Regions from separate parts of the Neorhizobium turbinariae genome, predicted to be linked through region 2. Evidence: predicted binding sites of a transcription regulator. Region 2 holds the regulator's gene; each other region holds the start of a gene.
The links. The regulator LexA, encoded in region 2, represses DNA repair genes until DNA is damaged. The targets are predictions, from matches to a motif close to TGTTCNNNNTGTGTTCNG.

Region 1 (7,462 bases), on a different contig from region 2:
CATCAGGCTCTCGGCCAGCGACAAGACCACGATATCGTTCGTGCGGATGATTTCCTGCATGCTGGGTGCTCCTTAAACGTCGCAGGGCGCGATTTGCCCTTGCCGCCCTATACGCGGCTTTCTATTGTCCTTGGAAAAATTCGATAGGAGTCCTGACCGTTGGGCGTCGTCATACCGCTTGAAGAAGGCAAAAACAAACACGCTTCCGTCAAACCCCTGGTGGATCTCACCAAGGGCGACATGGAGCGCGTGAACCAGCTCATTCTCTCCAAGGCAGGTTCCGACGTCCAGATGATTCCGGAAGTGGCGAACCACCTGATCTCGTCAGGCGGCAAGCGGCTGCGGCCGATGCTGACGCTCGCGTCCGCCACGCTGTTCGGCTATCGCGGCGAAGCGCATGTGAAACTCGCGACCAGCGTCGAGTTTATGCACACCGCCACCCTGCTGCACGACGACGTCGTGGACGAAAGCGACCTTCGTCGCGGCAAGTCGACTGCACGGACGATCTGGGGCAACCAGGCGAGCGTACTTGTCGGCGACTTCCTGCTCGGCCAGGCCTTCAAGATGATGGTCGAAGTCGGCTCGCTCGAAGCGCTCGACGTTCTCGCATCCGCCGCGGCCGTGATTGCCGAAGGCGAAGTGCTGCAGCTTTCGGTCGCCAAGAACATGGAAACGACCGAAGACGATTATCTTTCGGTCATTCGCGCCAAGACGGCCGCGCTGTTTGCCGCCGCCGCCGAAGTAGGCCCTATCATCGCCAATGCCGACAAGGGTGCGCGCGCGGCGATGAAGTCCTACGGCCTGAACCTTGGTTACGCCTTCCAGCTGGTCGACGACGCACTCGATTACGGCGGCAAGGCTGCCGACCTCGGCAAGAATGTCGGCGACGACTTCCGCGAGGGCAAGATCACGCTTCCGGTCATCCTGGCTTATCGCCGGGGCACCGAAGACGAGCGCGCCTTCTGGCGCCAGTCGATCGAACAGGGTGAGAGCAGCGAGGAAAATCTCGAAAAGGCGCTCGGCCTCATCACCAAGTATGGCGCGCTCAACGACACGATCGGCCGCGCCCTGCATTACGGCACGATCGCCCGCGATGCACTTGCGCCGCTGCCGACCTCGCCGCTGAAGTCCGCCCTGCTGGAAGTCATCGACTTCTCGATCCAGCGCGTGAACTGAGAAAGCCTTCGGCCTCAACGGAATGTGACGGCATCGCGGGCCCTGCGGTGCCGGAGATTTCCTTGCGGACGTGCTTCAAAAAAGCCATTCTGTTCATGAATCAATGAGCTACCAAGCCCCGGTTCGTCGGCGGCACACGGCTCTACATGAAAGGCAATTCGATGCGGCGGAATTCCAGCCTCCTTCTGCTCTCAAGTGCAGCACTCGCGGCCGTTCTGGCATTCGGAAGCCTCGCCAGTGCTGCGACGCCGGAGGCAAAACCGGACACAGAGGAAGTGACCGAATTCGGTCCCGGCGACATCAACTCCTTTTCCGGCGCGTTCCTCGCTGCCCGTACTGCCGATGTCGACCATGATTACCCAACGGCCATTGCGCTATACCGCAAGGCGCTGAGCTTTGATGCCGCCAATCTGGAAATCCGCGAACGGCTGATGATCTCGCTGTTACTCAATGGCGATTTCGAGGACGGTCTGAAGGAAGCCGAGAACCTGAAGGGTGACGGCTCGGTAGAGCGGATCACCAAGATCGTCCGCGGCCTGGATGCGCTGCGCCACAAGAAGTTTGAAACAGCCAAGAAGATCCTCGCCTACAAGGGCCCGAACGATCTCGACCGGTTGACCCACCAGTTGCTCGGAGCCTGGGCCGATGTCGGCGCCGGCAAGGCCAAGCAGGCGATGTCGACCGTTTCCGGCCTCAAGGGTCCGGCATGGTACAAGGTCTTCACCGACTATCATCTGGGTGCCATGGCCCTGGTTGCGGGCGACACGGCCGCTGCCCGGCGGCACCTGAACGACGCCGTCACCAACAAGGAAGCCATTGCCACAGCGCCGGATACGTTCATTCGCGCCGTAATGGCGCTCGCCCGTCTGGAAGCGGCTGCCGGCAACAAGCAGAAGGCGCTCGACGCGATTTCCGTCGGCGACACGGCGGTTGCGAACTATGCACCGCTGAAGGCGCTTCGCCAAAGCATTGAAAAGGGCGAAAAGCCGGCCCAGCAGGTGACCACCGCTGCCGAAGGTGCGGCCGGCGTGCTGTTTTCCATCGGCGGTGCGCTGAACCGCCAGGGCGCCGAGGACATGGTGTCGCTCTACCTGCAGGTTTCACATGCGTTGGACCCGAACAGCCCGGATACGCTGATCCTGCTCGGCGGCCTCGCCGAAAAGCTTGAAAAGCCGGAGCGCGCCATCGAGCTTTATTCCCGCGTGCCGGCTGATTCGCCGATGCGCCGGGTTTCCGAACTGCAGCTTGGCCTGGCACTTTCCACCACCGGCAAGGTGGAAGAAGCCAAGGAGCACCTGAAGGCGCTGATCGCGTCCGATCCGTCGGACCTGCGCAGCTACATCGCTTATGGCAGCGTCTTGTCCGAGGCCAAGGACTTCAAGGCCATGGCGGAGAATTACGACAAGGCGGTCGAGAAGATCGGCCCCGTGCCGCGCCCATCGGACTGGACCGTATTTTTCCAGCGCGGCATTGCCTATGAGCGCCTGAAGCAGTGGGACAAGGCCGAGCCGAACTTCCGTCGCGCACTGGAGCTTAATCCGGAACAGCCGCAGGTGCTGAACTATCTCGGCTATTCGCTTGTCGACATGAGCAAGAACCTCGAAGAGGGCCTGGACATGATCAAGCGGGCCGTCGATGCGCGGCCGGATGACGGCTACATCGTCGATTCGCTCGGCTGGGCCTATTACCGCATGGGCAAGTTTGAGGAGGCCGTGACGGAGCTCGAACGCGCCGTGCAACTGCGCGCCAGTGACGCGACCATCAACGACCACCTGGGCGACGCCTATTGGCAGGTCGGCCGCAAGCTCGAAGCGGTCTACCAGTGGAACCGGGCGCTGATCTCGGAAGGCGAAGACATCAACCGCGAGCAGGTTAAGGAAAAGATCGAGAAGGGTCTGGCGCCGCTTGATCCGAACGCGACGACGGCCGATCGCAGCCAGACCGAGCCTGCGCCTCCCGTTGCACCGGCGCCCGCTGCTCCGGACAAGAAGTCCTGATGCTTTCCAATAGCTTGAACCAGGAAAGGCCCGCCCAGAAGGCGGGCTTTTTTGAACTTGCGCCTGCAAAGATCAACCTGGCCCTGCATGTCGTGGGGCAAAGGGCTGATGGTTATCACCTGCTCGAGACGATCGTGACCTTCGCCGACAAAGGCGATCGCCTTCATTTTGCACCCGCTGAAGCCGACAGCTTCCATGTTTCCGGGCGATTCGGGCATCTGCTCCACCCCACGGATGCCACGCAAAACCTTGTGCTGAGGGCCCGGGACCGTCTGCGGCAGGCTTTGCAGGACGCCGGGCATGAGGCGCCGCCCGTGGCGCTGCATCTGGAAAAGAACCTGCCGATCGCCGCAGGCATCGGCGGTGGGTCTGCCGACGCAGCCGCGGCGATCCGCGGCCTGCTTCGCCTGTGGAATGCAGAGCTTGTTGAGGCCGTGCTTGCCACGCTGGCACTTTCACTTGGCGCGGATGTCCCGATGTGCCTCAAGGGCGAGCCGCTGCTGGCCAGGGGGATCGGTGAGGAGATGACACCTCTTCCAATGCTTCCGTCCCTTCCGGTGGTGCTGGGAAATCCGCTGGTTGGCGTTTCAACGCCCGAAATCTTCCGACGCCTGCCGAACAAGAACAATGATCCGATCGGCGCGCTCGACGGCGACTGGATGGATGTTCTCCACCGGTTGCGCAATGATCTTGAGCCGCCGGCGCGTTTGCTTGTTCCGGAGGTTGAGCAGCTCTCGGCCGAGATCAAGGCCGAGGGCGCGTTGCTGACGCGGATGTCCGGTTCAGGGGCGACCTGTTTCGGAATATTCCGCAATGCCGAGGCTGCAGAACACGCCGCCGCCAACCTCGCCGCCAAGCGGCCTGACTGGTATTTTCAGGCCGCGCAGACGGTCGGCGCGTAACCCACAAAGGAGCGATCATGAGCCGGATTGATGAGACCCGCCCCTTCATCCCCGTTGGAATTGCCGTGCTGACGGTGTCGGACACCCGCACCCTCGCCGACGACCGCTCCGGCGATACGCTCGTCGCGCGAATCACCGAGGCGGGGCATGAGGTGAAGGCGCGGGCGATCGTTCCGGACGACAAGGAGAAGATCGCAGCGCAGGTGCGCGATTGGACGCTGGATCCGGAGATCGACGTGGTGATCACCACCGGCGGCACCGGCTTTACCGGCCGCGACGTGACGCCGGAAGCGCTTGAACCACTGTTCGAGAAGCGGATGGACGGTTTTTCGGAAGTCTTCCACCGCATTTCCTATGACAAGATTGGCACTTCGACCATCCAGTCGCGTGCCACCGGTGGCGTGGCCAATGCCACCTTCATCTTCGTGCTTCCCGGCTCGCCGGGCGCCTGCAAGGACGCGTGGGATTGCATCCTGAAGGCGCAGCTCGATTACCGGCACATGCCATGCAACTTCATCGAGATCATGCCGCGACTGGACGAACACTTGCGCCGCAGCGGCAAGTAGTCAGCGCGCCGCAGCGACCCAGGCCGGGATCAGCTCGCTCTTGAGCTTGAGCGGCTTGACGCCCCTCGCCAACGCTTCCAGCCCCCTGCCTGCCTCGCCCTCTGCGGTCGCCATGAATTTGGGCAAGAGCAGCCCCTGTTCAAGCGGCGTCGCCTTGCGGGTGATTCGCTGCAGCAATGGCCGGCGATAGTTCCGCGCTGGCGAAAAGCGCGCCGGCCGACGGTTGAGCGCCAGATATTCCAGCACTTCTTCGATCCAGCCGGATTGCAGGCGAGCGCCCGGTTCGAGGAGCAGCAACCATTCCCCGCGAGCCTCTTTCAGCACCGATGGAAGATCCCACCCAGTGTGGAAGCGGCAGCCCGCGGCATCTGCCACGCGCGAAGAACCATCGGTCGAAGCGTGATCCAGAACAATAACGTCGCTGATGAGGCCCTCGACGGCGCCGGAGACAAGCACCGACAGCGTCTGGGCCAGTTCCGATTCCTGATTTCGGCATTCCATGAGGACCGTGAGCATCCTCTTGCTCTACTGCATCGCACAACCGAACGCCAGTTTGTTCCAGAAGTTTGTTCTTGCATTGTTCTCATTTCGGCGCTACGAATCCAGCATCAGGTTTGGAGGCGTGCCTCCAGGAGTGTCCCATGAACGAACTGTCCCAACTGCGGCAGGCCGCTTTCGCGCCTGCCCATACGGCTGATATTGCCGATGCGATGGTCCAGGCCACAGGCCTGAGAGTTGACGTCGACCGTCGGCGTGGTCGTGGCGCCGGACTGAACCCGACCGGTCGTTTCGAGGGCGAGCGGCGCGAAGCCTTTGACGATGGTTGGCAGACGCTTGAGGAGCTCGAGCCATTCAAGACGGATGTGCAGGTCGAAAAGCCTCGCACGGCCATTACTCGCAACGAGTCGCCTGACGTTTCCTTCGACCGCTCCATCAATCCCTATCGCGGCTGCGAGCATGGTTGCATCTATTGCTTTGCCCGCCCGACCCACAGCTATATGGGCTTGTCCCCGGGGCTCGATTTCGAGGCAAAGCTGTTCGCTAAGCCGGATGTGCCTAAACTTCTGGAACGCGAACTCAGCAAGCCGGACTACAAGGTGCGGGCGATCGCCATCGGCACGAACACCGATCCTTACCAGCCAATCGAGCGCGAATGGCGCGTCATGCGGCAGATTCTCGAAGTGCTGCAGAAGGCAAACCATCCCGTTGCCATCGTTACCAAGTCTGCACTGATCACCCGCGACATCGACATCCTGTCGGACATGGCGGCGAAGGGCCTCGTGAAGGTTGGGATTTCGGTGACGACACTCGACCGGAAACTGGCCCGCACGATGGAGCCTCGCGCTTCCACGCCACCCAAGCGGCTCGACGCGATCAAGGCGCTGACCGACGCGGGCATTCCGACGGGCGTGCTGGTGGCTCCGGTCATCCCAGCGCTCAATGATCACGAGATCGAGCGCATCCTTGAGGCGGGACATGCTGCGGGCGCCACCGAGGCGAGCTACGTGCTGTTGCGCCTTCCGCTGGAGGTGAGCCCCCTCTTCCGCGACTGGCTGCTGCAGAACTACCCGAACCGCTACCGCCACGTGATGTCGCTCGTCCGTTCGATGCGAGGCGGCAAGGATTACGACGCGGAGTTCGGCAAGCGGATGAAGGGCGCTGGTCCCTATGCCTGGCAGATTGGCCGCCGGTTCGAGATGGCAACCAAGCGGCTGGGCATGACGCGGCGCGGCCTGCCATTGCGTGACGACATCTTCGTGCGGCCAGACGGCGGAGGCATCCAGTTGTCGCTGCTCTGACAGACAAGCTGTCACGGCCGCACTCTTAATTCTCGGTTTCGACGCGCTCGTCCTGTTCCGCGTCGGAAACACCCCGGTTCCACCGCCGCCCCTCGGTGGAGAGCGATGCCGCACTCGCCCCGCCGGGGGTTGCAGGAGGTCGGGTCGACGTGCGAGGTTGCCGCCATGTTGCCTCGCACGTCACCCGATTCTCTTTCACTTTTTGAAGACGTTCCGCTCGTTCCTGATTTCAGCCTGGAGCTTCAGGCCCGCAAGGCAGGCCATTGGCCGGTAGCGGGCACGGACGAGGCCGGGCGCGGCCCGCTTGCCGGTCCGGTGGTGGCAGCCGCGGTCATTCTAGACCCGAACAACATCCCCGACGGCCTCAACGATTCCAAGCAACTGACGGCCAACCAGCGCGAGGCACTGTTCGAAGCCATCATGGCGACGGCAGAAGTCTCGATCGCGGCGTCTGGCCCGCGCCATATCGACGAGCGCAACATCCTGCGTGCGAGCCTTGACGCCATGCGGCGCGCAGTAGCGGGCTTGGCGGTGACGCCGTCTTATGTCCTTGCGGATGGTCGCGACGTTCCCCAGGGCCTCTGCTGCGCCGGCAAGGCCGTCATCCAGGGTGACGCCCGGTCGCTGTCGATTGCTGCCGCCTCCATCATCGCCAAGGTGACGCGAGATCGCATGATGACCCGGGCGCATATCGTGTTTCCCGGGTACGGCTTTGCGAGCCATGCCGGTTACGGCACGCCGCAGCACCGCGCCGGCATCGAGAAGCACGGGCCCTGCGTGCTGCACCGCATGAGCTTCCGGCCGCTGCGCAAGGATGTTCTACCGGAAAGCTAAGCGCCAGCCGAAGGGCGGCCCGACGCCTCACCATTCCACAGCGCAACAAAAAAGGCCGGGTTTTGCCCGGCCTTTGAATTTTGTCTGGTTGTTCGCGATCAGTTCAGACGGGTCTGAACGCTTCCGACGGCATCCTTGAACAGCGCGTCCTGCGTGGCGCTGTCGGCCTTTGCTGCGATCACCTTTTC
Region 2 (7,462 bases):
CGCTCTTCAGGCCCGGTGCAAAACCACCTTCGTCGCCGACGTTGGTGTTGTGACCCTGGGCAGCAAGCTCCTTCTTCAACACGTGGAAGATTTCCGCGCCCATGCGCACGGCATCCTTCAGCGTGTCGGCGCCGACCGGCATGATCATGAATTCCTGGAAGTCGATCGGGTTGTCGGCATGCGCGCCGCCATTGATGATGTTCATCATCGGCACCGGCAGGAGATGCGCGCTGGCACCACCAATATAACGATAGAGCGGAAGGCCGGACGATTCAGCCGCAGCCTTGGCAACAGCGAGCGAGACGCCGAGGATGGCATTGGCGCCGAGACGAGACTTGTTCGGTGTGCCATCGAGCGCGATCATCGTCTTGTCGATGTGGATCTGGCTTTCGGCATCGAAACCGCCGATCGCATCGAAGATCTCGGTATTGACCGCTTCGACAGCCTTCTCGACACCCTTGCCGTTGTAGCGCTTGCCACCGTCGCGCAGTTCCACCGCCTCATGTGCGCCGGTCGAGGCGCCAGACGGAACGGCTGCACGGCCCATCGAGCCGTCTTCAAGATAAACGTCCACTTCCACGGTGGGATTGCCGCGGCTGTCGAGGATTTCGCGGGCAATGATATCGGTGATGGCGGTCAAGGGTCTCTCCCTGGTTGGACTTTTGAATGTCGTAGAAGCTTGTCTCGCGCCGGTGACACGAGACCGTGCTCAATTGGCCTTGGCGATCGCGTCGAAGGCGAGCAGTTTTTCGAGAAGGCGGCGCATATCCTTCAGGCGCACCATGTTCGGGCCGTCAGATGGCGCATTGTCCGGATCTTCATGGGTTTCAATGAATACGCCGGCGACGCCCACGGCAACGGCTGCCCGCGCCAGCGTTTCGACAAACTCGCGCTGGCCGCCGGATGAGCCACCCTGGCCGCCTGGCTGCTGCACCGAATGGGTCGCATCGAACACCACCGGCGCACCAAGCGAGGCCATGATCGGCAGCGAGCGCATGTCGGACACAAGCGTATTGTAACCGAAGGAGGCACCGCGTTCGCAGAGCAGCACATTCGGATTGCCGCTTTGCGTGAATTTGGCGAGCACGTTCTTCATGTCCCAAGGCGCGAGGAACTGCCCCTTCTTGACGTTGATGACGCGGCCCGTCTTTGCCGCCGCGACCAAAAGGTCCGTCTGGCGGCTGAGAAACGCGGGAATCTGCAGGATGTCGACAGTCTTCGCGACGAGGCCGCACTGCTCTTCGGTGTGGATGTCCGTCAGAACCGGAAATCCGAACTCCTTCTTGAGATCTTCGAAGATCTCCATGGCAGGCTCAAGCCCGATGCCGCGCTTGCCGGAGATGGAGGTGCGGTTCGCCTTGTCGAAGGACGACTTGTAGACCAGCCCGATGCCAAGTTCGGCGCAGAGCTCCTTGAGCGTGCCGGCAATGTCGAAGGCGTGCTCGCGTGTTTCCATCTGGCAGGGGCCGGCGATCAGCGAAAGCCTTGCATCCTGAGCGAAGACAACCTGGCCCGCGCCTTCACCAACGAGCACACGAGAATTGGCCGCAACTTCCATGATCTATTCCTCAAACCCGAACAGAACGCCCTGACCGGGCGCTGCCGAAACAAGCACCCGGCCCTCTCGGCGGATGAATGCGACGTCATTAGCAGCAAGGGTAATCTCTGTCACGGCAAGATCGGTAGTCTTGAAGATCACGGCGCAGCCCTGCAGCCCTTCCCCGCCAGCTTGAGGTGGAAGAAGGAAATGCAGCCCCAGGTCATCGTCGGACATCACCCGTGTACGGACGCCGTTCGCTGCCACGAAACCGGCGCCCAACTCATCCTGCTCATGCTCGAACACCTGCGCCAATAGCGGCACGGCCGCATCGGGCTGTGATGCACCCAGGATGATCTCGCTGATGCCGATCACCGCGTTCGCATGGCTCAGCAGTTCCTCCCGCCCCGAAGGCAGTGGATTCAATCTCTGACAGGAGAACAGAAAGAAATTGGGTGACTGCGAGTCGGCCGCAAAGGCGAGACGAAAGCGTGCCTCCGATTCCGTGCCATCCGGAAGCTTCATCGGCCGGGCGAACTCCAGCATCTCGCCGCCGGATATGCCCTGCGCCGTGAAAGCGGTATGATCCGCCTGCGCATCATCGGTGGCGAGCACGATGGCTGAAAGCCCCTCCCGATGCCTCGTGCGACAGAAGGCAAGATTGCGCTCGGTGAACACATTGCCACGCTTCGCAGCCGCTGCGGCCTGACGACGATTGGCGAATGCGAGCGGCTCCAGATAACTCCCATCCCGCAGGAAAACACAGGCGTTGGCGGTGCCAAATGGGTGCAGCGCATCGGGTGCAACCGTGAACCCAAGGTCACCAAGGCGCGCCCGCGTCACTGCCAGATCCTTCACCGGTAGGACCAGATGATCGATTGCTCTTGCGTTCACGTCATACCCCCGAGCCAGAACCGGCCTTTTAAATTGGCAACCGCGACGCCAGCAGCAAGTGCTCTCACGGCCAGATCACCGGCTCCTGATCAACAAAAATGCATATGACTTCACGGATATTTAGCCACTTGCGGAACACATACTGAACAGATAGTGTCTGTTCTGGATTTGTTTCCGACTCTTGGGGTGCTGACATGCTGACGCGCAAACAACAGGAATTGCTGCTTTTCATTCACGAACGAATGAAGGAGTCAGGCGTACCGCCATCTTTCGACGAGATGAAGGACGCACTTGATCTCGCATCGAAGTCTGGCATCCACCGGTTGATCACAGCGCTTGAGGAACGCGGCTTCATTCGCCGGCTTCCAAACCGCGCCCGGGCCCTGGAAGTCATCAAGCTCCCTGAGGCCTACTCCCCCAGCATGCAGCCCCGCCGCGGTTTCTCGCCGAGTGTGATCGAAGGCAGCCTTGGTAAACCGTCAGCGTCTACCGCGTCCGCCAAACCTGCACCCGCCGCGGCCGACAATTCCAATTCGGCGACTGTCCCCGTCATGGGACGCATCGCGGCCGGCGTGCCGATTTCGGCGATCCAGAACAACACCCACGATATTACCGTACCAGCCGAGATGCTCGGTGCGGGCGAGCATTACGCGCTTGAGGTCAAGGGCGACTCGATGATCGAGGCCGGCATTCTCGATGGCGATACGGTGGTGATCCGCAACGGCAGCACCGCCAATCCGGGCGACATTATCGTGGCGCTTGTTGATGATGAAGAAGCAACGTTGAAGCGCTTCCGTCGTCGCGGCGGCTCGATCGCGCTGGAGGCTGCCAACCCGGCTTACGAAACCCGCATCTTCCCGCCGGACCGGGTCAAGATTCAGGGCAAGCTCGTCGGCCTTATTCGCCGCTACCACTGAGAAGAGCCCGAAGCGGCGCCGGCAGCTCCGCGCTGAAACTTTTGCTCCGCCAGTCGTAATGGCGGTGCCGGTTCCAAGAGCGACTGAGCCCGACCATGGCAGCACTTGCTGTCCAAAGATCGCGTTGCTTCGCGCGGTTGAAGTTGATCTCAAGCGCCCCTGCCTTTCGAAGCGTTTGCCCGCTGATCATCAGCGCGCCGGAGCGACACTCGTGGAAGCGGGCGCTTGGAGCTATGACGATGTCGGAGGCATCACACGCCGCGCCTGCGAAACGTCCATCCTCGACCACCGCGACCGTCACGCTCCCATCGGTTTTGGCCGCACACCACGCCTTGGAGACACAGCTGAACCCGCCTTCCGGTGCTGATCGCATCGCAGAGCGGGCCGCCTCCACTTCCTGTTCCGTCAGCGCCCGCCGCTCACGAGACGGTTCAGTAGGCCTATTATTGTCGCCGCCCGGAGACAGGCTGGTCTTCACATCCGGCTTCAAAGGCTGCGACAGCGTCAGCGCTCTCGTCCACTGGCCAAAGATAAAGTCGGGTGGACGGGCACGATTGGTCGCTACTTGCTGGCCACGGGTTAGCGCCACCAGCGTCCCATCCTCGGAGATCAGAAGATCCGGCAGCCGTTTTGCCCGTTCCTGCCAGGACAAGATGACCGCCAGCATAAGAAGCGGCAGCCCGAGAAGCCGCAGCCGCGTGCGCAGGAGCACGAGCAACAACAATCCGGCGGTAGCGACAGCAAGAAACCACGGATGCTGCCGCCCAAGAGGAACATCGCCGCCCCAGTCGGCAACATGTTTGGCAACGGCGATGACCGCTTCAAGACCATAACCCATCACCGTCAGGAAGGGCCATTCAAGCCCGAACGGCATCAGCAGCATGCCGATCAGGCCTGCCGGCATTACCACGAAGGAAATGATCGGCATCGCCGCGAGGTTGGCAGCAAGGCCGTATGTCGCGAGACGATGAAAGTGTTCAATGGAATAGATCGAGGTGGACAACCCGCCGATGAGAGACGTCACGAAGATGCCGGAGAGGAAGGTCAGTCCCGCAAGCAAAGGCGTCATCAGCGGGTGACGCAGCAGAAAGTGCTCGGCATCCTTGCCCTCGCGGCGCCGCTTCCAGAGCGCGTAACCGGCAACCAGCGCCGCCGTCGCGGCAAACGACATCTGGAAGCTCGGGCCCAGGATCTCGGACGGCGTAAGTGCCATGATGACAAGTGCGGAGATCGCAACATTGCGCATGCTGATGGCGGGCCGGTCCAGGAGCGCGGCGACCAGCATCACCGCCATCATGATGTAGGCTCGTTGCGCCGACACCCCAAAGCCGGAGATCAGGTAGTAGGCGGTCGCCATGGCGAGAGCGCCGACGGCTGCGATCTTCTTGATTGCGTGACGCTGGGCAAATCCTGTGAAGACCGACAGCACGCTGCGCACGCCGATAAAGAAGATACCGGCGGCAAGCGCCATGTTGAGGCCCGAGATCGCCACGATATGCGCCAGCCCCGAAAGACGTAGCGCCTCGACGGTTTCGGCGGATATGGCGCGTCGTTCGTCGGTAACGATGGCGGCGGCGAACGCACCGGCATCTCCGAGTACAGCCGAGCGGATGCGTTCGGCGATCGCGCCACGCAGGCCAAACAGGAAGCGCCTGGTATCGAAATTCCACCCGGCTTCGGCGGGCGCGGCCTGCTCGACCTTCTTCGGCGCACCATAAAAGAAGCCAACGGCGCCAATCCCATCGAAGTAGGACGTAAAGGCGAAGTCATGCAGGCCGGGGAGCGCGGGGCCAGAGGGCGGCGAGAGCCGTGCGCGCCCATTGATGACGTCACCCGGCAGAAATGCCGGATGCTTCGACCTCGCCAGAAGCGAAACCTGCTCAGGCGACCGACCGACCGTCGGCTCCGCCGTCTTCGATACCTTCACGATATATCGCCAGCGCCCGGAGGCATCGACCTCTCGGCGCTCCACGACCCCGGTTACAAAGGTGGTGACGGGCGAGTCTAGGAGCACCGTGCTGCGCCGCCATGCTTCCCACTCGGCAAGCACCATGCCTGCCAGGAACAGCGCCACCGCCGTCAGCGAGAGGGCCATCGCGCCACCGCGGTTGCGCATGGCAATCGCTGCCAACGAGCTCGTGATGAGAAACACCACGAGAGGCCAAAATGGTGGGTCGCGCGCAAGGCTGAACCAGAAGGCCGCGCCGCCGCCCACAGCAACCGGGACGAACAGGAAGCCATGCCCGAAGGCTCTCTCCTCCTCGACAGCCAACGTCATGGCGCGAGGCAACCGTCGCAGCTTGCGACCGGCCGCCTGCTGGAGACGAGCGAGCGGTGCGGCAGGCTTGTCGGTGGGCAAACGCGTCAGCGTCCTGAACAATTGTCCGTGATGACCGACTGCCGGCGGGTCGTGTCTGGGGAGCCCCATGCCCTCCCCGAGCGACAGGTTCAGCTTGCGCGCTTCAAGAGATGCCGTTTCATCCGTCACCGCAACCCCTCAACCGCGGCCACACAAGGCATGTCGCTGCAACCCTAGCGTTTCCCGCCACGCCGTCAACTGGTGTAATCAGCACCTGCTTTCACCGCCTGATTGCCGGATGCACCAGTAGATTGCTCAATGAGTTAACCTGCTCTTTGGCATGCTGATTTCGCGGTGCACAAAATGCCTTTCGTATACCTTGGCATCGGCGGTCGGATCATATAGCAAAGCACGGGACGCTTAATTCTTGTGGCGCTTGTCAGGCGCCATGCCGCCGAACGGTTGGAGGATCAGAATGACGGAACAAAGCGCAAATGTGGTACTGGGCGACAAGAAAGTCGACCTGAAGGTCAAGTCGGGGACCATCGGTCCGGACGTGATCGACATCGGCTCTCTTTACAAGCAGACCGGTGCCTTCACCTATGACCCAGGCTTTACGTCGACGGCCTCCTGCGAGTCCAAGATCACCTATATCGATGGTGACAACGGTATCCTGCTACATCGCGGATATCCGATCGAGCAGCTCGCCGAACACGGCGACTTCCTGGAAACCTGCTACCTGCTTCTTTACGGGGAACTGCCAACTGCAGCCCAGAAGAAGGACTTCGACTACCGCGTGACCCATCACACGATGGTGCACGAGCAGATGAGCCGCTTCTTCACCGGCTTCCGCCGCGACGCTCATCCGATGGCCGTCATGGTTGGCACCGTTGGCGCTCTCTCGGCCTTCTACCATGACTCGACGGACATCACCGATCCACACCAGCGCATGGTTGCATCGCTGCGCATGATCGCCAAGATGCCGACGATCGCGGCGATGGCCTACAAGTACCACATCGGCCAGCCCTTCGTGTATCCGCAGAACAATCTCGACTACGCGTCGAACTTCCTGCGCATGTGCTTTGCGGTGCCGTGCGAAGAATATGTGGTGAACCCGGTTCTGGCTCGGGCCATGGACCGCATCTTCATCCTGCATGCCGACCACGAGCAGAACGCATCGACCTCGACCGTTCGTCTCGCCGGCTCTTCGGGTGCAAATCCGTTTGCCTGCATCGCGGCCGGCATCGCCTGCCTCTGGGGCCCGGCACACGGGGGCGCCAACGAAGCAGCGCTCAACATGCTGCAGGAAATCGGCACCGTTGACCGCATTCCGGAATACATCGCCCGCGCCAAGGACAAGAACGACCCGTTCCGCCTGATGGGCTTTGGTCACCGCGTCTACAAGAACTATGACCCGCGCGCCAAGATCATGCAGAAGACCACGCATGAAGTTCTTGGCGAACTTGGCCACAAGGATGACCCGCTCCTGCAGGTTGCCATGGAGCTCGAGCGCATCGCGCTGACGGATGAGTACTTCATCGAGAAGAAGCTCTACCCGAACATCGACTTCTATTCCGGCATCACGCTGAAGGCGATGGGCTTCCCCACCACCATGTTCACCGTCCTCTTCGCGCTGGCCCGCACCGTCGGCTGGATCGCACAGTGGGCGGAAATGATCGAAGATCCGCAGCAGCGGATCGGTCGTCCGCGTCAGCTCTATACGGGTGAACCGCAGCGCGACTACCTGCCGATCTCGAAGCGCTAGTCGCTTCATCGACACGAAACGAAAACCCCGGAGTTGGCGACAACCCCGGG
Region 3 (7,462 bases), on a different contig from region 2:
ATCGAGCGGTCGCATGGGATGGGGAAGGGACTCGCTTCTTTCGGTGATCTCTCCGATCAACCGATCAGCGATATTGGCCACATGGATCCCAGCTTGCTCGCCCGCGTCGATGCGACCCTTCTTGAGCAGTTCCAACGGACGAGGGGGATCCTGCAAAGGCATCGCGCTGCCTGCGAGGTGCTGGTCGATCTCCTGGTGGATCGACTCAGGCTATCCGCGCGGGAGGTGCTGGACGCTCTTGACGAAGATGAACGTTTGTCGTCCCCGGCACTTTCATCAGGATAAGGAGATGAAGGTTCGTCGCATGGTCGCAAGAATGCACCAGTGTGGACATAATCCTGATGAGGACGAGCAGGAGGAAGGCGATGATGAGCAGCAGCCAGAGTTGGCCTAGACGTGATCGAGCGGGCTAGGCCGCTTCCGCTTGCCGTCCGCATATGGATCCGGCAGCGTCTTCGCATACTCGATAACCTTGTCGATGTCGTACGGGACTTTCTTGCCGATCAGGGTTGGAGCAAGGAACCTCAGCCCAGATATGCAGACTGTTTCGCAGGGCCGCCCTGAGCTGCCTCATCGAACCGGATCGGCAGCCAGAACCACTCACCAAGACTGGTTGAGACTGGCAGCGGTGAAACCCCGAGGTTTCGTCTGTAGTGCTTCGCCATCGCCTTCATGCGGCGCTCGAATGCATCCTGTCCAGGTGCCAGGGGATCCTGGAACCTGTTCTCCCATTCCAACGGAAACGCCTTCAGCACCATCATCGCAGCACGACGCGAGAACTCGCGCTTGATTGCGGATCTCATCGTCTCCCAGAAGCTAGGCATGGGAGACGGAACGACCAATCGATGGAAAACGACGATCGAGCCGTAGTCGAGCGGGTGCTCCCACTCGGACCAGCACTCTCCCACGGCGGCAGCCATCTCGTAGTCTTCATGGCTGTGGCTGTCGGCGGCGTCGAGGAATTCCGTCGCATCCGTGAAGCCTGTCGCATCCCACTCGAAGAACACCGCCTCCGCGTCCGGCTTTCCGGGAAGCGAGAACTCGAGCGACACGTAGCGCTTCCTGAACTCGGTCTCATCGATGCGAAAATATCGGCGTCGGACGCAGGAGACGGAGATCCCTTGCCCGAAATCCTGGATCCACGTGTACTTGACACTCCTCGTTTCAGGATCTGTTGGGGTCCCGACGAGCTGCGACCGCCGCTCCTCGAGCCATTTTCTCTGCGCCTTGTCCAGAAAAGCCTCCCTCCGTCATCGATTGTCACCTGCCAGACACGGGAACCTCGTCCCGCACAGATCTCCGTCTCCACTGACCAGACGATCACACCCCATGGCCGCCATCCTGCGCAGCCGGGCGAAGGTGACGGCGGATCCGTGCTTCTTCACCAAAGCCGCCCGGTCGAGCGATCCAGATCGGCCACAGACCCGGCATTCGACATGGATGACCGGATCCCGCACTTGGCGGAGACTTGCTGTCAGATCCAGCGGAGCTTTCCTCCTGCTCAATTGGATGCTCCGCCGCTATCTGCCGGGTCGATGACAGGATCAGATCCTGCCACGGCGCTGCAGTGTCTCCCGGTTGCGTCTTTCGCCGACCTTGATCCGCGAAGTGCGCGCAGGTCGGAAGCCGGATCGGTGCAGTTCGTCGGCGAGCGTCGGTCGCTTCGAGCGGAGAAGTGCAACGATGGATCTGAACGCGAAAACCATGTGGAGCCTCCACGAGCTTGATCGGAATGCGGACGTCCAGCACCCATGCGCCGCTTCCAGGTCGACAATATCCGGCTGGAGTACCAATTCAAGGTCCTGACCATCTTGCTATTTCTCGCCAACAAAAATTTCTTCAACGAGACCGGTGGCTTGCGAGAAGAACCTAGCGAGCTGATTCACATAGTGAATCTGCGAATTCACTAAAATCATGAGATTGTTTTCCTATTCAAGGCCGTCTTGACTCCGTTCTTATGAGGGAACAGAAGGGGAACATCAAGCATTCCTGCGGCATGATGCCGTGCCTCCAAACCAACGTGAGCCGAGAGGATTCCGCGAACGATGTCGGCTGTCCGCGATCAAGTCCTTGCTGATCTGCGTCAACGCATCTCCTTTATAGAGGGAGAGGGCGTGAAGAAGGCTGGCTGGCTGCCATTCGGGGTTCCGGAAATAGATGCAGTTCTCCCTGGGGGTGGGCTCGCCCACGGCGCTCTTCACGAATTCGCGGGCGGAGGATCCGGAACGGTCGACGGAGCCGCCGCAGCGCTCTTCGCGGCCGGGATCGCCGCCAGGACCAAGGGGCAGATCGTATGGTGCCTGACGCGGCCAGATCTCTTCTTCCCGGCCCTCGCACAGGCGGGACTGCATTCGCGAAGGGTGATCTTTGTCGAGGGCGACAAGGAGGAGGACGTCGCCGCCAGCATGGAGGAAGCACTGTCGTATGGTGGCCTCGGCGCGGTCGTGGGCGAGATGGTCCGGCTCCCAATGGTGGTCAGTCGTCGGCTCCAGCTTGTCGCCGAGCGAACCGGAACGCTGGCGCTGGTGGTGCGGCGGTGGAGGCGGCAGACGGAGGCGAACGACTTCGGCCAGCCGACGGCGTCGACAACGCGGTGGCGGGTGAGCGTACTCCCCTCGGACGAGCTGCCCGTGCCGGGCGTGGGGCGGCCTCGATGGTTTCTTGAGTTGATGAGATCGCGTGCGGGCGAGTGTGCTGAGTTCTGCGTCGGAGCGTGTGATGACAAGGGTCGTATCCATCTATCTTCCGGATCTGCCGACCGACAGGATCAGGCGGGACGATTCCGCCATACCGGATGACCAGCCTATCGCCGTCATTGCAAGGAGCGGATCCAAGCGCTGGGTGTCGGCCGCCGATGCCGCTGCGAAGAAGATGGGAGTTCGCGTCGGCATGGCGGCCGCGAAGGCGCAGGCCATCTTCCGCGGCCTGATGCTCGTCGATGCCGATCCCGTTGCGGACGCGGCGGCGCTCGACCGGCTCGGTCTCTGGGCGCTCGGCCATTATTCGCCGATCGTCGCCGTCGATGGGATTGACGGTCTCGTCATGGATACCGAAGGTGCCGACCATCTTCAGGGCGGCGAACTCCCGATGATCACCGGGATCGTCAATCTCTTCCGCTCCCGGAAGCTCACCGCGAAGGTCGCCATAGCCGACACCTGGGGCGGGGCGCACGCCTGCGTCCGAGCCATCAGGCGGGATACCGTGATCGTTCCGCGGGGCGAGATCGTCCGGGCGGTCGAGAAGCTTCCGATATCCCTGCTCAGGCTCCCCGAGAAGGTCGTTCAGGATCTCCGCGTTCTCGGCTTCCAGAGGATCGGGGAGCTGTCGAACACGCCCAGGGCCCCGCTGGCCCTTCGCTTCGGTCCCGAGGTCGGCCGGAGGCTCGATCAGATGTATGGACGGATGTCGGATCCCATCGACCCGATGCGGACGGCGGATCTGGTCGAAGTATCGCGGTCTTTCCAGGAACCGATCGGGGCTGCGGAGACGATCGACAAGTATGTCGGACGGCTGGTCGTGCAGCTCGTGGCCGAGCTGGAGAAGCGCGGTCTTGGTGCCCGGCGCACCGACCTCATCGTGCACAAGGTCGACAACACCATCCAGGCGATCCGGGCGGGAACAGCCAAGCCAGCGCGCGACGTCGCCTGGCTGACCAAGCTGTTCAGGGATCGCACGGAGAAGATAGAACCCGGCTTCGGGATCGAGAAGCTCGTCCTGATCGCCGTTGCGGCCGAGCCGCTAGAGGAGCAGCAGAGGGCATCGGGTCTGGTTGAGGAGGAGACCGACGACATCACGCCGCTGATCGACATCTTCGGCAACCGGGGCCAACGGGTCTATCGGGTGGCTCCCGTCGCCTCGGACGTTCCCGAACGCAGCGTCCAGCGGATCTCTGCGGTCGCCGAACAGGCGGAGGCGACGTGGGTCGGCCACTGGCGAAGGCCCGTCCGGCTCTTCGATCGCCCGGAGCAGATCCAGGCGATCGCGCTGATGCCGGACTATCCTCCTGCGAGCATAACATGGCGCGGCAAGCGTCATCGTGTGAAACGGGCCGACGGGCCCGAGCGGATCTTCGGCGAGTGGTGGAAGCGCCCCAACGAACTGGAAGCGGTCCGCGACTACTTCGTCATCGAGAACGACGATGGCGAACGCTACTGGATCTTCCGAGCCGGGGACGGGGTTGATCCTGAGACCGGGGATCATCGATGGTTCATGCACGGGGTCTTCGGCTGATGCGGTATGCGGAGCTGCAGGTCACCACCCACTTCTCGTTCCTTCGCGGCGCTTCATCGGCCGACGAGTTGTTTGCGACGGCGAAGGAGCTGGGGATCGAAGCGATCGGTGTGGTTGACCGGAACTCGCTTGCCGGAATCGTCCGCGCTCTTGAGGCATCGCGTGCGACCGGACTTCGCCTGGTCGTCGGTTGTCGGCTGGATCTTCAGGATGGCATGTCGATCCTCGTCTACCCGACCGACAAGGCTGCCTATTCGCGTCTCACCCGGCTGATCACGCTTGGCAAGGGCAGGGGCGGCAAGAACAACTGCATCCTGCATCTCGAGGACGTCGCGCTCTACTCGGAAGGCCTGATCGGCATACTCGTTCCAGATCTCCCGGACGATGCCTGCGCGGTCCAGCTCCGCAAGATGGCGGAGATCTTCGGCAACCGCGCGTATTTATCGCTATGCCTCCGGCGACGTCCGAACGACCAGATGCGGCTCCATGAACTGTCCAACCTGGGCGCGAGGTTCAAGGTGAAGACCGTCGTCACCAACGACGTCCTCTTCCATGAACCTTCGCGGAGGCAGCTTCAGGACATCGTCACCTGCATCCGCAAGAACACCACGATCGATGACGTTGGCTTCGACCGCGAGCGGCACGCCGACCGATACCTCAAGCCGCCTGAGGAGATGGAGCGCCTCTTCCCTCGATATCCGGAAGCCCTGGCGCGGACGATGGAGATCGTCCAGCAGTGCAGGTTCTCGCTTGAGGAACTGACCTATGAGTATCCCGAGGAGGCGCTCATCGACGGCATGGACGCCCAGCAGTCTCTCGAGCAGTGCGTCCGCGAGTGCATCCCGAACAGGTATCCAGAAGGTCTCCCACAGCACGTGCTGCGAACCATCAGGCACGAACTCGATCTCATCAGGGAGATGGACTACGCGCCGTATTTCCTGACCGTCTATAGCATCGTGCGCTTCGCCCGCTCGCAGGGCATCCTGTGCCAGGGAAGAGGATCGGCTGCCAACTCGGCGATCTGCTACATCCTCGGCATAACCTCCATCGATCCAGAGACGAACGACCTGCTGTTCGAGCGCTTCGTGTCGAAGGAGCGCAATGAGCCGCCGGACATCGACGTCGACTTCGAGCACCAGCGGCGCGAGGAAGTGATCCAGTGGATCTACCGGACTTACGGCCGCGACAGGGCTGCGCTCGTCTGCACCGTCACCCGATACCGGGCTAAGGGGGCGATCAAGGACGTCGGCAAGGCGATGGGGCTGCCCGAGGATGTCACGAAGGCGCTCTCGTCTGGCCTGTGGTCGTGGTCGGAGGAGATCACGGAGCGCAACGTCAGGGAGCTCAACCTGAATCCGGAAGACTACCGTCTCGTCCGGACGCTCAAGCTCGCCCGGGAACTCATGGGTGCGCCCCGGCATCTCGGCCAGCATGTTGGTGGCTTCGTCCTGACGCGCTCGCGCCTCGACGACCTCGTGCCGATCGAGCCGGCAGCAATGGAAGACCGTCAGGTGATCGAGTGGGACAAGGACGACGTCGAGGCTTTGAAGATGATGAAGGTCGACGTGCTTGCGCTCGGCATGCTTACCTGCATGCAGAAGGCCTTCGACTTGATCCGGGAGCACAAGAACGAGGATCTCGATCTTGCGAGGGTCCGGCAGGAGGACAGCGCCACATACGCGATGATCCGTCGCGCGGACACACTTGGCACCTTCCAGATTGAGAGCCGGGCGCAGATGGCGATGCTGCCTAGGATGAAGCCGCGCACCTTCTATGATCTGGTCGTCCAGGTCGCGATCGTCCGGCCCGGCCCCATCCAGGGGGACATGGTGCATCCCTATCTCCGACGCCGCGAAGGCAAGGAGCCTGTCGAATATCCGACGCCCGAACTAGAAGCGGTTCTTGGCAAGACCCTCGGCGTGCCGCTGTTCCAGGAGAGCGCGATGAAGGTGGCGATGGTCTGCGCTGGCTTCACGGGCGGCGAGGCGGACCAGCTGCGCAAGTCCATGGCCACGTTCAAGTTCACCGGAGGAGTGTCGCGGTTCAAGGACAAGCTGGTGTCCGGCATGATCAGGAACGGCTACTCGGCCGAGTTCGCTGAGAAGACGTTCTCGCAGCTGGAGGGGTTCGGATCCTACGGCTTCCCGGAATCGCATGCGGCATCATTCGCCCTGATCGCCTACGCCAGCTGCTTCGTTAAGTGCCACTACCCGGATGCGTTCGCCGCGGCGCTCATGAACTCGCTCCCGATGGGCTTCTACGCCCCAGCGCAGATCATCGGCGACGCACAGAAGCACGGCGTCGAGGTGCGGCCTGTCTCGGTGCAGCATTCGAGGTGGGACTGCACCCTGGAGCAGATCCCTGGCACCGACCGTCATGCCGTCCGTCTCGGCATGCGCCAGGTGGCTGGGCTGGCGGTGGCTGATGCCGCGCGGATCGTCGCCGCCCGGATCGAGCGTCCGTTTGAATCCGTCGACGATGTATGGCGGCGGTCGGAGGTTCCTTCCGAGGCTCTCGTCCAGCTTGCGGAAGCCGATGCATTCCGGCCAGCATTCGGTCTCGAGCGGCGGGATGCCCTGTGGGCGATCAAGGCTCTGCGGGACGAACCTCTCCCATTGTTTGCTGCCGCCGCGGAGAGGGAGCAGAAAGCAGTCGCCGAGCAGCAGGAACCGGAAGTCGCGCTCCGGCAGATGACGGAAGGCCACAATGTCGTCGAGGACTACGCTCACGTCGGGCTCACACTCAGGGAGCACCCCATCTCGTTCCTGCGGCGGGATCTGGCCGCTCGCCGGATCGTCACCTGCGCCGAGGCGATGAACGCCCGCGACAAGAGCTGGCTGTGCGTCGCCGGACTTGTCCTGGTCAGACAGAAACCGGGTAGCGCCAAAGGGGTCATGTTCATCACCATAGAGGACGAGACGGGGATCTCCAACATCGTCGTATGGCCGTCACTGTTCGAGTTGCGCCGCCGCGTCGTCCTGGGGGCGAGCATGATGGCGGTACAGGGGAAGATCCAACGGGAGGGCGATGTCGTCCATCTGATCGCCCGTCAGCTGGACGATCTTTCCGGCGACCTCTCGGCGCTGGCGGACCGGGATACGGAGTTTAGGAATCCCAGCGGTCGCGGGGACGAGTTCGCGCATGGTTCGTCCGGAGGAGGGGACGCAAGGGATCGTCCGAAGCCGATGCCGGAGGCCAGGGACATCTTCATCCGGGACTTGCACATCGACGG
Region 4 (7,462 bases), on a different contig from region 2:
CGTCAGGGAGGGGATCACGCGGGATCGTCGGATCTGCCTCGTGGATATAGGGAAACTGCGAGGGCGGCACATGGGGCAGGGTGCCGAGCGGCAAGCGATAACCCACGGGACTGTCGCCGGGAACGAGGAAGATCTTGCCGCGCCGCGTGCGCCATTTCTCGCTCACCCAACGGCGGCTGGGTGTCTCGCCGCGCGCCTGCGAGTTCCAGGCCTGTACGGGCAGCACGTAACCGCTCGGTGTCGTCAGGCCACGTTCGAAGACGCGGGCGATGCGGCTGCGCTCTTCCGGATCTTTCAGCTTGGAGTTGGAGGGATCGACATTGTCCGGCAGGCTGCCTTCGCGCAGGATCCATTCGGCGGGATCTTCATAGGCCGGAAGCACCATCTCGGTGTCGATGCCGAGTTCGGTGGCGAGCGCGGAGAGCAGCTTTTGGGCGTCACCTTCGCCGACATGGTAGTCGCCGCCTTCCTGGGCAATCAGGTCCGGCTTGTTCCAGATCGGCCGGCCGTCCTTGCGCCAGTAGAGCGAGAAGGTCCAGCGCGGCAGGCTTTCGCCCGGATACCACTTGCCCTGACCGTAATGCAGGAAGCCGCCCGGCGCAAAACGTTCGCGCAGCCGGCGGATCAGGATGTCAGCCTTTTCCCGCTTGGTCGGGCCGACTGCGGCTGTGTTCCATTCGTCGGACTGGAAGTCGTCGATCGACACGAAGGTGGGTTCGCCGCCCATGGTGAGACGAACATCTTCGGCGGCAAGCACGGCATCGACCTGTTCGCCCAATGCGTTGAGTGCGTCCCAGCTTTCATCCGAAAACGGCTTGGTGATGCGCGGGTGCTCGGCGACACGCTCCACCTTCATGTCGAAGGCAAAGCTCGTCTCCGCTTCGCCAAAGTAGCCGCCAGAGATCGGTGCGGCATTGCGGTAATGGGGCGTCGCGGCAAGCGGGATATGACTTTCGCCGGTCAGGAGGCCCGACGTGGGATCGAGCCCGATCCAGCCGGCGCCGGGCAGGTAAACTTCCGCCCAGGCATGCAGGTCGGTGAAATCCACTTCGGTGCCGGACGGGCCATTGAGCGCCTTCAGGTCCGGCGTCAGCTGGATGAGGTAACCGGACACGAAGCGCGCGGCAAGACCGAGATGGCGCAGCACCTGGACGAGCAGCCAGCTGGTATCGCGGCAGGAGCCCTTGGCGAGGGTGAGCGTTTCCTCCGGCGTCTGCACGCCGGGTTCCATTCGGATGACATAGGCGATCTCGCGCTGCAGGCGGGCGTTGAGCCCTACCACCATGTCCACCGTCGGCTGGCCCGGCGTCTTGTCGATAGTGTCAAGGAAGGCCTGGAGGTTGGGCGTCGCCGGCTCCGGCTTGCGGTAGATCGACAAGTCCTCGACGAGGTTTTCCGGATAGAGGAACGGCCAGTTCGTCGCCTCTTCCTCCACGAAGAAGTCGAACGGGTTGTAGACCGTCATGTCGGCAACAAGGTCGACCTCGATCTTGAACTCGGTTGCCGGTTCGGGAAAGACGAACCGGGCGAGGTAATTGCCGTAAGGATCCTGCTGCAGATTGACGAAATGATTCTGCGGCGAAACCTTGAGCGAATGGCTCAATACCTTTGTTCGGGAATGGGCGGCGGGCTTGAGGCGGATGATCTGCGGTCCGAGACGGACGGGTTTGTCGTACATGTAATGGGTGAGGTGGTAGATACTCGCCTTGATCGACATCGGTTCCCCAAAAGCAGCCTGTTGCACGGATTTTGGGCGCTGCCTGAGAAGAATGCAAGGTGCAATACTTGGGCGAGGCCCAAGATGTTTGCCGGGTGTTGCTGGCACTGCCTCCTGCAAAGCCTGCGGCGGCATGATAAAGCTCGCTCAATACGATAAGGCGGCAGGGAATAAAGACAGATGACCCATGCTCAGGAAGCGGCTCCGCAATCTTACGAGCTTCCGTTCGGCAGTCAGTTGCGGATGATGATCGGCGCCTTCTGGAGCGCCGAGGTTCGCAACAAGGTGCTGGTGCTGACGGTGGCGTTGCTCGCCGTCATATTCGCCACCACTTATGCGACCTACAAGCTGAATGAATGGAACGGGCCGTTCTATGACGCGCTGGAGCGGCGCGACATGCCCGAATTCCTGAACCAGTTGATGGTGTTCGGCGTCCTTGGCGTGTCGCTGACGCTGCTCAACGTCATCCAGCAGTGGCTGAACCAGACTACCGCGCTGCGCATGCGTGAAGGCCTCGCGCGTGACCTTGCGGAAGTGTGGCTGAAACCCGGTCGGGCGCTGAAGCTCGGTGGGGCAGGCGCGATCGCCAACAATCCCGACCAGAGGCTGCATGAGGATACGCGCATCCTGGCGGAGAACACGACGTCGCTGGCGATCGGTCTCGTTAATTCCACCATCCTGCTCGCAAGCTTCATCGGCGTGCTCTGGGCGATATCGTCGGACTTCGGCTTCCGCATCGACGGGCGCGTCATCACCATTCCGGGCTACATGGTCTGGGCAACCATCATTTATGCGCTTGCCGGCTCGCTCTTGAGCAGTTTTGTCGGCCGTCAGTTGCCGCGGCTCAATGCCGACCGCTATGCCCGCGAGGCAGACCTTCGCGCCACACTGGTGCGGACAAACGAGAACCTCCTGCCGATCACGCTGGCACGCGGCGAGGCGAGCGAACTCAACCGCGTCCACTATGCAATCGATGGCGTGCTGCACATGCTGCAGCGGCTGGCGGTGGCGCTTGCCAACCTTACATGGGTCTCCGCCGGCTTCGGCTGGCTCTCGGTGGTGGCGCCGATCATCATCGCCTCACCGATATATTTCTCCGGTGAGCTTTCCTTTGGTGGTTTGATGATGGCGGTGGGTGCCTTCAACCAGGTCAACCAGGCGCTGCGCTGGTATGTCATCAACTTCAGCGTCATCGCGGACTGGCGGGCGACGCTGGCGCGCGTTTCCTTTTTCCGCAACGCGCTGCTCGCGATGGATACGCCGGCCGCGGAGGGCGAGGTGATCAGCCACAGGATGGGACCGCCCGAAGAGGGGATCAGCCTTCGCGGCGTCGCGGTTTATGGCGAGCCGGACAAGGGCGAGGCGGGCCACGGCACACGCATGGGCGAAGACGCCTGCACGATCATGGCGGGCGAGCGGGTGATGATCAATGGTGATCCGGGTGCCGACCGGCACCTGTTCTTTGCAGCGCTTGCCGGGACCTGGCCCTGGGGGCGGGGCGAGATCACGCTGCCGCACGGCGAGACGATGATCCTGATGCCGCAGGAAGGCTACCTCCCCTTCGCCAGCCTGCGGGAGGCAATGACTTATCCCGCCGGCGGCACCGGCATCAGCGACGAGGCACAAAGGACAGCTCTAGAGGTCGTGGGTCTGGAGCGTTACGCAGACCGGCTCGACGCGGTGGAGCGCTGGGACCGCCTCCTCGACAAGGAGGAGGAGGCAGCGCTGCAGGTGGCCAATGTGCTGCTGCGCAAGCCGCAATGGCTGGTGATCGACGACGTGCTGGAGGGGCTCGAACCGCAGGTACAGGCGCGGCTGGTGGAGGCGCTGGCAACGCTCGAAGGTTCAACGATCATCTATGTCGGTCATTCGCAAGCCTTCAGCGACGCGATGTCACCGAAGCTCCTGCACCTGGCGCCGCTCCAGCCCGGCGAGCCTGTAAAGGAGGATGCACCGGAAGAAACGGAGGGGTGAACGGTTCTGCGGGAGGTGCGCCGTCAGAGCTTTTCGCCGGGCAGGGCGGCGGCCTGGCGGATCCATTCCGCAAGCTGCGTTTCGTCGATCACGTCGTCTTCGTGGATGTGGAAATAACGGACCTCCTTCTGCTTCGAGCTTTCCGGCGGCTGTGGCACCAATGATGTGCCCCGGAAGAAGGTGAGCTTCACGTAGCGGTCGAAGCAGTGGAAGGCGAGGAACCAGCCGTTGCCCTCAATGCCATAGAAGGGCGTGTTCCACTTCACCGCCTTGCGAATATCCGCAACCGTCCTTTCGACGAGCCTGTCTAGCGTGCGTCCAACCCGCTTTTTCCAGCCGGGCATGGCGGCGATATAGGCCTGGACCGGCGCGTCTCCGTCGCCCTTCGGGATCTGCGGATTGCCACCGGACAGGAGTTTTGGCTTGTCCATGCTCAAGCTCCCTTCAAGGTTGCCGTTTCGCCCTCAACATCTGAGCTTCCATAGCAGAAATCGCCTTGCGACACGATCCCGTCAGCGCCACATGCCGCGCATCCTGGCCGTCACATCGATGCGCACCTGCTGGCGATGCTGGCGTTCGGCATCCGACATGGGTGCCACGACCGGCCATGCGGTGGTTTCGAAAAACTGCAGCAGGGTGGCCGGGATGAAGCGGGAGCGCGAGGCATAAACATGCCGGTCGCCCTGCGACTGCTGACCATGCACGAAAAATCGCTGCGGCGTGATGAGATGCAGGTGGTCCTTCGCCCGCGTCATCGCGACATAAAGCAGGCGGCGTTCCTCCTCCAGCTCGGCCGTGGAGCCGGTGCCGAGGTCGGATGGAATGCAGCCATCGACGCAGTTGAGCAGGAAGACCGACCGCCATTCCTGGCCCTTGGCGGAATGGATGGTGGAGAGGATCAGGTAGTCCTCGTCCAGCAGTGGCACCCCGGCTTCCGCGCTCGTCGCGTCCGGCGGATCGAGCGTCAGCTCGGTGAGGAAACGTTCGCGCGACGCATAGCCTGCTGCGATCTGCTCGAGCTGCAACAGGTCGGCCTTGCGGGTTTCTGCATCCTCGTGAATGCGTTCCAGGTGCGGTTCGTACCACTGGCGGGCAAGGCCGATCTCGGACGGCCAGCCTTCCTTTCGGCGCACCGCGCTGAGCATCTCGACAAAGGCCGGCCAATCGGCGCCGGAGCGCGGCGGCGCCGGGATTTCTTCGAGTGCTGCGAGCGGCTCCGGATCGGCGGAGATGGCATCGAGGATCTTGCCCGCCGTCTGTGGACCGACGCCCGGGATGAGCTGCATCAGCCGGAAACCTGAAACGCGATCGCGCGGGTTCTGCGCAAATCTCAGCGCCGCCAGCATGTCCTTCACATGTGCGCTGTCGAGGAACTTCAGGCCGCCGAACTTGACGAAGGGAATGTTGCGGCGCGTGAGCTCCACTTCCAGCGGGCCGGAATGGTGGGAGGCACGAAACAGGACCGCCTGGTTCTTCAGCGTCATGCCCGCCTCGCGGTTTTCCAGCACCTTTTCAACGATGTAGTTGGCCTGTTCCGCCTCGTCCTTCACGGTGACGAGGCGCGGCCGCTCCTCGGCTTCCCGGTCGGTCCAGAGGTTTTTGGTGAAGCGCTCGCGGGCCAGATCGATGACACCGTTGGCGGCGGCCAGGATGGTGGTGGTGGAGCGGTAGTTGCGGTCCAGCGTGACGATTTGCGCCGGCGGATCGAAACTTGCCGGGAAATCGAGGATGTTGCGGATCGTGGCGGCGCGAAAGGAATAGATCGACTGGGCATCATCGCCGACGACGGTGAGCCCGCGGCCGCCCGGCTTGATCGCCATGAGGATCGACGACTGCAGGCGGTTCGTATCCTGGTATTCATCGACCAGGACATGGTCGAAACGAGTGCCGACATCCTCGGCAATGGCCGGTTCGGCCATCATCTGCGCCCAGTAGAGCAGCAGGTCGTCGTAATCGAGGACGTTCTGGGCCTGCTTGGCTTCGACATAAGCGCCAAACAGCTCGCGCAGCTGCTTTTCCCAGTTGAGGCACCAAGGAAACTGCCCTTTCAGCACCTCGTCCAGCGGCGTCTCGGAATTGACGGCGCGGGAATAGATGGCAAGGCAGGTTCCCTTGGTCGGAAACCGGCTTTCCATCTTCGAAAAACCGAGCTCGTGGCGCACGAGGTTCATCAGATCGGCGGAATCTTCCCGGTCGTGGATGGTGAAGTCGGGATCAAGGCCGATCTGCTGGGCGTAGAGCCGCAGGATACGTGCGCCGATGCCATGGAAGGTGCCGGCCCAGGCAAGCGCATCGGTCATCACGCCGGCATTGGCGCCCAGCACCTGCTTGCAGATGCGCTCGACACGGCGCGCCATTTCGGACGCCGCGCGGCGGGAAAAGGTCATCAGCAGGATGCGGCGCGGATCAGCGCCAGAGACGATGAGGTGCGCCACCCGGTGCGCCAGCGTGTTCGTCTTGCCAGAGCCGGCACCGGCAATCACCAGCAGCGGACCGGCCGCACCGCCGTTTGGCACGTCCGAACCGTGCTCCACGGCCCGGCGCTGTGCATCATTGAGCTTTTCCAGATAGGCGATCGACATTCGTTTCCGCAGGCTTGTTCCCGATGTGTTCGGCAGCAATAGCTGATTCGCCGCCAAGGCGCCCGTTGTTCGGTGGCGGGTTCGACCGATGGGGTGGCGGATATGCGTTGGCACGTCGAGCGGGATCAGGCAGGGGCAGTTCGTGCAGATGTCGGGAACAGAGCGGGTTGCTCCGTGGTTTGGAACCTCGCGGGTTCGTTCACGTTATCTGCCCATCATTCATCGAGGGTATCTTCCATGCTGAAATGGGCACTGATTTTCCTGGTCATCTCGCTGATTTCCGGCTTTCTCGGCTTCTCGGGCATTTCGCAGGCCACGGCCGGCATCGCCAAAATCCTGTTCTTCCTCTTCCTCGTTGTCTTCGTGGTTCTGGTGGTCTTCGCATTCGCCGTCGGCAGCGCTGTTTTCTGAGAACACGCGAGGGTTGCGACAAGGGAGGTCTCAGCCTGCAAGGGCTGGGGCTTTCGAGTAGATGTTGTGGAAGCCTAACCCAAGCTGGCGTCGCGATACCGGTTGCGTATCAGCTTCATGTAATAGCTGCCGGGGGAGGAAGTATTTCTCAGGTCATCGATGACATAGTCGGGCACATCGCAAAACTCCCGGATCTGCCCGTTGGACATGAAGATCTTCAATCGCGACGATGCCATGTCGTATTCCGCGGCATCCAAGAGCTTCGACTGCAGCACAACATGCATTTCGCCACCCGCCTTCCGTCATTCCTCCCAGAGAGCAAGAATAAGCAGGATCTGAGGCGAGTCAATTAGCACAATCAGCGCGCGTTGTTTAGCGGCATAGGGCATTGCCGTTGCCATCGACGACGCAGTTGCGCTGCGTTGCGCCGATGCTGCCCGCCTTCCGCGATGGCCGCTCCTGTATCACGCCGGGACGTCTTCCGCCGATCTGCCCGGAGACGCCACCATACTGTGTATCAATGTCGAAGTTTTCGTTTCCGTAAGTGCCGGTATAGCCGCCACTGCCATTCGGTGCGACTTCGTAGTTGCGGTGTTGTTGTGCACTGGCGGGCGACGCAGCGAGAAGAATTGCGACGAGAGGCATTGTCTTCATGATCGAGCTCCTTTTCGTCCTCAAACAATTAACGTGCAGGAAGTTTCCTCGCGGCGACGTGCCAGCCGAGCGTCATGAGTTCGGAGGAGCGCCGGCTCGACGCCGTCAAGATGGCGACAGGTCT

Region 1: M0654_RS11965 (glycosyl transferase) is a predicted target of LexA. The motif match lies at 5,209-5,226, and genes of this name have one in related genera.
Region 3: M0654_RS12745 (ImuA family protein) is a predicted target of LexA. The motif match lies at 1,962-1,979, and genes of this name have one in related genera.
Region 4: M0654_RS03505 (ATP-dependent helicase) is a predicted target of LexA. The motif match lies at 6,289-6,306, and genes of this name have one in related genera.

What each region holds. Positions count from the first base shown of each region.
Region 1 is NZ_JALPRY010000012.1:255,085-262,546, forward strand. It holds gene M0654_RS11940 (putative signal transducing protein) at 1-60, opposite strand, end outside; gene M0654_RS11945 (polyprenyl synthetase family protein) at 160-1,176, shown strand; gene M0654_RS11950 (tetratricopeptide repeat protein) at 1,338-3,173, shown strand; gene M0654_RS11955 (4-(cytidine 5'-diphospho)-2-C-methyl-D-erythritol kinase) at 3,173-4,075, shown strand; gene moaB (molybdenum cofactor biosynthesis protein B) at 4,093-4,641, shown strand; gene M0654_RS11965 (glycosyl transferase) at 4,642-5,157, opposite strand; gene M0654_RS11970 (PA0069 family radical SAM protein) at 5,283-6,440, shown strand; gene M0654_RS11975 (ribonuclease HII) at 6,606-7,274, shown strand; gene M0654_RS11980 (F0F1 ATP synthase subunit B) at 7,373-7,462, opposite strand, start outside.
Region 2 is NZ_JALPRY010000001.1:351,750-359,211, reverse strand. It holds gene eno (phosphopyruvate hydratase) at 1-640, opposite strand, end outside; gene kdsA (3-deoxy-8-phosphooctulonate synthase) at 710-1,558, opposite strand; gene M0654_RS01640 (VOC family protein) at 1,562-2,431, opposite strand; gene lexA (transcriptional repressor LexA) at 2,626-3,348, shown strand; gene M0654_RS01630 (ComEC/Rec2 family competence protein) at 3,329-5,836, opposite strand; gene gltA (citrate synthase) at 6,123-7,412, shown strand.
Region 3 is NZ_JALPRY010000014.1:50,328-57,789, forward strand. It holds gene M0654_RS12735 (AAA family ATPase) at 1-285, shown strand, start outside; gene M0654_RS12740 (hypothetical protein) at 525-1,052, opposite strand; gene M0654_RS12745 (ImuA family protein) at 2,046-2,798, shown strand; gene M0654_RS12750 (Y-family DNA polymerase) at 2,719-4,230, shown strand; gene M0654_RS12755 (error-prone DNA polymerase) at 4,230-7,462, shown strand, end outside.
Region 4 is NZ_JALPRY010000004.1:112,596-120,057, forward strand. It holds gene M0654_RS03490 (transglutaminase family protein) at 1-1,717, opposite strand, end outside; gene M0654_RS03495 (ABC transporter ATP-binding protein/permease) at 1,898-3,691, shown strand; gene M0654_RS03500 (DUF1801 domain-containing protein) at 3,715-4,122, opposite strand; gene M0654_RS03505 (ATP-dependent helicase) at 4,204-6,273, opposite strand; gene M0654_RS03510 (DUF1328 domain-containing protein) at 6,511-6,684, shown strand; gene M0654_RS03515 (KTSC domain-containing protein) at 6,759-6,968, opposite strand; gene M0654_RS03520 (hypothetical protein) at 7,057-7,338, opposite strand.